DNA from 2 places in the Brevibacillus sp. JB24b genome. Region 2 is predicted to be linked to the other one. Evidence: predicted binding sites of a transcription regulator. Region 2 holds the regulator's gene; the other holds the start of a gene.
What was found. Region 2 encodes CtsR, which represses protease genes until heat stress. Its sites were predicted from a motif close to ATGGTCAATAAAGGTCAAACA; they were not measured.

Region 1 (2,205 bases), 4.7 Mb from region 2:
AGGAAAATTCCAAGCGGGGAGGTCCAAGATGGTACAGCAACGGGTTATGGTTAAACTTAAAACGGGGTTACAAGCCCGCCCAGCGGCATTCTTTGTTCAAGAAGCAAATCGATACCGTTCTGAAATTTATGTAGAAAAAGACAATAAAAAGGTGAATGCCAAAAGTATCATGGGAATTATGAGTTTGGCGATCAGCTCGGGAACAGAAATTACCATCTTGGCTAGTGGGGATGATGCCCAAATGGCAGTTGATACACTGGCTGGTCTGATTGATAAAGACGAATAAAATGTAAACGCTAAACCAGCAGATATTGCTGGTTTTTGCTTGTATGGCCTACTGCTTATGGTGATATCCTAATGAGGAACATCTAAGCTAGGAGGGAAAGAATATGTCCAACAAAGCTAAGGGATTGCCAGATTGCTGTCTAGAAGGTAGAGATAAGAACTTTATGGATATTGATCGCATGGTAAACGAGGGGCTAGGAGGCGGTACGGTGGCTGAATATAATGGCCTGATTGAAGAGACGACCGTTGATTCCATGGACGGAGAATATACAACAAATAAGGATTTACGAGGCAACGAAATGTAGTTGTCTTTATTGAAATAACGATAAATGAAAGCTGATATGTAGAAGAGGGCAACCTAGGGTCGCCCTCTTTATGTGTATCTAACTTATTTTCTTGTAATGACTTCGTCGATCAATCCATATTCTTTTGCTGCTTGAGCGGACAGGAAGTTGTCACGATCCGTATCTTTAGCAATTTGTTCGTATGGTTGACCAGTACGTTCAGCATAAATGCGGTTTAGATGTTCCCGCATTTTAATGATACGTTTTGCAGCAATTTCGATGTCGCTCGCTTGACCTTGAGCACCACCTAGAGGCTGGTGAATCATGATTTCGCTATTAGGCAAAGCATAGCGTTTTCCTTTTGCTCCGGCACAAAGCAGGAACGATCCCATAGATGCAGCTAATCCAACACAGATAGTCGATACATCTGGTTTAATATATTGCATCGTGTCATAGATAGCCATACCGGCCGTGATCGATCCACCAGGACTGTTTATGTAGATGCTGATGTCTTTGTCAGGATCTTCTGCTTGTAGGAACAAGAGCTGTGCTACAACACTATTTGCTACCTGATCATTGATAGGTGTTCCTAAAAAGATAATACGATCTTTTAACAGTCGGGAATAGATATCGTAAGCGCGTTCTCCACGATTTGTTTGTTCAATTACAGTTGGAATTAGATTCATATTCATTCACGTTCCTCCTCCCTTTTCTTACAATAATCATACACAATTGGTCAATAAAGGTCAAACAAAATCAAAACTCTACTCCATTATTAAACCCAAAAAATGTATATTTTAAACCTTTTGCAAAAAACTATAGGGCGGTTCTTTTGTTACTGGTACGTACACAACCAGTAATCGCACCTAAGAAATATATATTGACCAACATTCCTAGTAAAAAGCCTAGTAAAGGGATTTGGATGATAAGAACTAATAGAAAAACACCAATAAATTCAGCAAATAAGGGTGAGATTTTCCAATGGAAACGACTTATTAGCTTTTGCCCCAACCAAGTGCCCACATATACTTTACCTAAAATCAGGAGCAGAGTGTAAGCAATTGCAATAACGATACCTACAGGAATACCAACAACAGTAAGTAACATAAGAATACTAAGCAATGGAGCCATGATAAAAATAAGTAAGCCGATCCCAAACTGTTTAAAAGGATGGTGAGTATGTAGCTGTTCGCTCACATTGTATAGAGAACCGGCAAAAAAATAACGGATGAGTAGCCAAAAAATTAATGTACTTAAGCATGAAGAGACAGACATCATTAACATAAAAGAGCGGTAGGAAGGCCTAGGTTCAATAATAGTATGTTTGTGCTGACCCTTGATATAGGCTCCAGCATCAATCTGCGCAGGTTCAAATGATGTATAAATCAGATCACCTTGAATGGTAGCTGTAGGATTGAGATGAAGAGATTCTACTTGAAATAGGGACGTGCCCCCCTCTAATAAACCTGAAATCGTGGCACGATTGTAGAATCCATTCGTTTCTTTTCCAACACGTCCTTCTATGTTCATTTCATTGACAAAACCTAAAATACTACCATTCACATTCCCAGATTGATTCACATGAAGCTCATCAGCTCCAGCGGATATGTTCTTTTGGATAGTACCTGAGACTGTT
Region 2 (2,205 bases):
TGTTGTTGCAGAGCAGTTTTTAGTTGCTGTAAATCCTTTTTTATCTTTAGCTGGCTACCTGTACGTTCAGGTACTTTCCCCATATGCTGGGTATTTCCATGAATTCTTCTGAAGAGCGGATCGAGTTTAGCTCCGAAATGGTTATAACAATCACTACAACCAAAGCGACCACTCTTGCTAAATTGTGTATAGGTTAAACCGCATGTTTCGCAACGCGTAAGCGGAGAAACCGTATTTTGGCTAATCTGCTGACTATTGACACCTTTGTTCATCGGATCAAAATTTAATAGACCAGCCAATAAATTATTTAGACCGAAATTCCCAAACCCTGAGAAATATTCACCTTTTTCCTTAGCACATTGCTCGCAAATATGAGTCTCAGACTTTTCACCATTTACGATTTTGGTAAGATGTAAGGTTGCTGGGCGTTTGCCGCACTCTTCACAATTCATAATAAGAATCCTCCTTACAAGTCAATCGGTACATTCAGACTTCAGGGTTAATTCCATTTCTGCAAAGTGTAACTTTTATGTTATTAGGATTGTTGTAATCATATGCTTTAAAATACTGGCTCTCAACTGATCACGCAAAGGTGTGTTAACCATTAGAACCTGCCTTGAGGTAGCTACCTTCATTAAAGTGGCTTCTCGTAGATTAATCCATCTTTCTTCCACTAAACGATCAATAATAGAGTAGCCATAAGATTGACTTATACTATCTCCAATCATTTCTTCTGTCAAAAGCTCTTGTAATGTTTCCCTACACAAAATCTGTGCTTTGCGAATCCGGATAAAGCCTCCACCGCCACGTTTACTTTCAACAATATATCCTTTTTCAATAGAGAAACGAGTGTTAATAACGTAATTAATTTGGGACGGTACACATTGAAACTTTTCGGCAATATCACTCCGCTGAATTTCAATAGCTCCATTCGGACTCTCCTGAAGTATGCCCTTTAAATGCTGCTCAATGATGTCCGATATATTTCGCAAAGTGTCGCCTCCTTGCCTAAGAATATGCTTGATGCTAAGGGCCTCAAAATTAATTTTTTTGTTAGTTAATTTGACTTTGACTATCTTTGACTTTTATTATAATTACTTTTTTATTTACTTTCAACCCTTATTTCCCTTACTCCTTTATTTTGGTCAAAAAAGGTCTATTTCAACCTGTATCAATCAAAAAAACCACCTCGAAAAAGGTGGTTCATTTTTGCCTATTTATTTAGATTGATAAAATGGTACCTGTTGAAGTAATTCTGCATAGCTTTTAATGACTACATCCGCATTTTTCAGCTCACCAGAATGAGCAAAGCCAAAATCACAGCCTACTGTCCATAAATGATTCTTTTTACCAGCCTCAACATCCGACTTACGATCTCCTACCATTACTGCCTGCTTAATATCATACGTTCGTAGAAGAAGGGCAACTAGATCTACTTTTGACTTAGTTTGGAAACGTCCAGCTGAGTACAGATCAGTAAAAAGGTGTGTGATTTTAAAGTGTTCACATATCGCTTCCACATAACCATCCATTGCATTAGATGCTACAAAAAGCGCGATTCCCTTTTCGTGCAATGCAGTAAGTTGTTCTACAACTCCCGGATACAAGGAAACAACACCTTCGTCTAATAACTTCTCTTCATGCTTAGCTAATAACTCAGTAGCAAGCTCTCTTGTCTTTTCATCTGCTTCCGGTAACATTACATCCCATATCTCATCTAGAACCATACCCAAGGTACTAGTAATAGCACGATCATCAGGAAGTTCACCATCCCATAGCTGACGATCTCTTAAATCTTGAAAGGTGCGTCTAAAACCTGGAATAGCCATAGACTCTGTTTGCAATAAAGTACCATCCATGTCAAAAATAACGGCATGCTGTATGCTCACTCTACCACCTCAATATCGTGTTGTTAAATGATTGTGACCGATCTTCATGGAAATAACGCATCTCTACTGCATATCTTGTTTAATAAATGCAGCGATTTCATACGCAGCAAACGGACGAGCAATCATTTCAGCTTGTTGTCGCATTGCTTTAGACTTTTGTTCATCTGAAAGCACCTGCTCAATTGAGTATATCAAATCTCGACTCTCTGTAGCGTGAACAGCACAGCCATTGTTTAACAAAAAGTGACTATTTCGTTCTTCCTGACCTGGTAATGGATTAAAAATAACCATAGGAACACGTTTGCTTAATACTTCA

Region 1: the regulator CtsR is predicted to act here: its motif matches at 1,302-1,322, upstream of clpP (ATP-dependent Clp endopeptidase proteolytic subunit ClpP).

Annotation. Positions count from the first base shown of each region.
Region 1 is NZ_JBNVQV010000001.1:4,865,578-4,867,782, reverse strand. It holds gene ACQV1I_RS22820 (HPr family phosphocarrier protein) at 29-286, shown strand; gene ACQV1I_RS22815 (hypothetical protein) at 390-590, shown strand; gene clpP (ATP-dependent Clp endopeptidase proteolytic subunit ClpP) at 674-1,255, opposite strand; gene ACQV1I_RS22805 (polymer-forming cytoskeletal protein) at 1,386-2,205, opposite strand, start outside.
Region 2 is NZ_JBNVQV010000001.1:153,368-155,572, reverse strand. It holds gene ACQV1I_RS00795 (UvrB/UvrC motif-containing protein) at 1-452, opposite strand, end outside; gene ACQV1I_RS00790 (CtsR family transcriptional regulator) at 528-992, opposite strand; gene ACQV1I_RS00785 (HAD family hydrolase) at 1,218-1,889, opposite strand; gene ACQV1I_RS00780 (MGDG synthase family glycosyltransferase) at 1,953-2,205, opposite strand, start outside.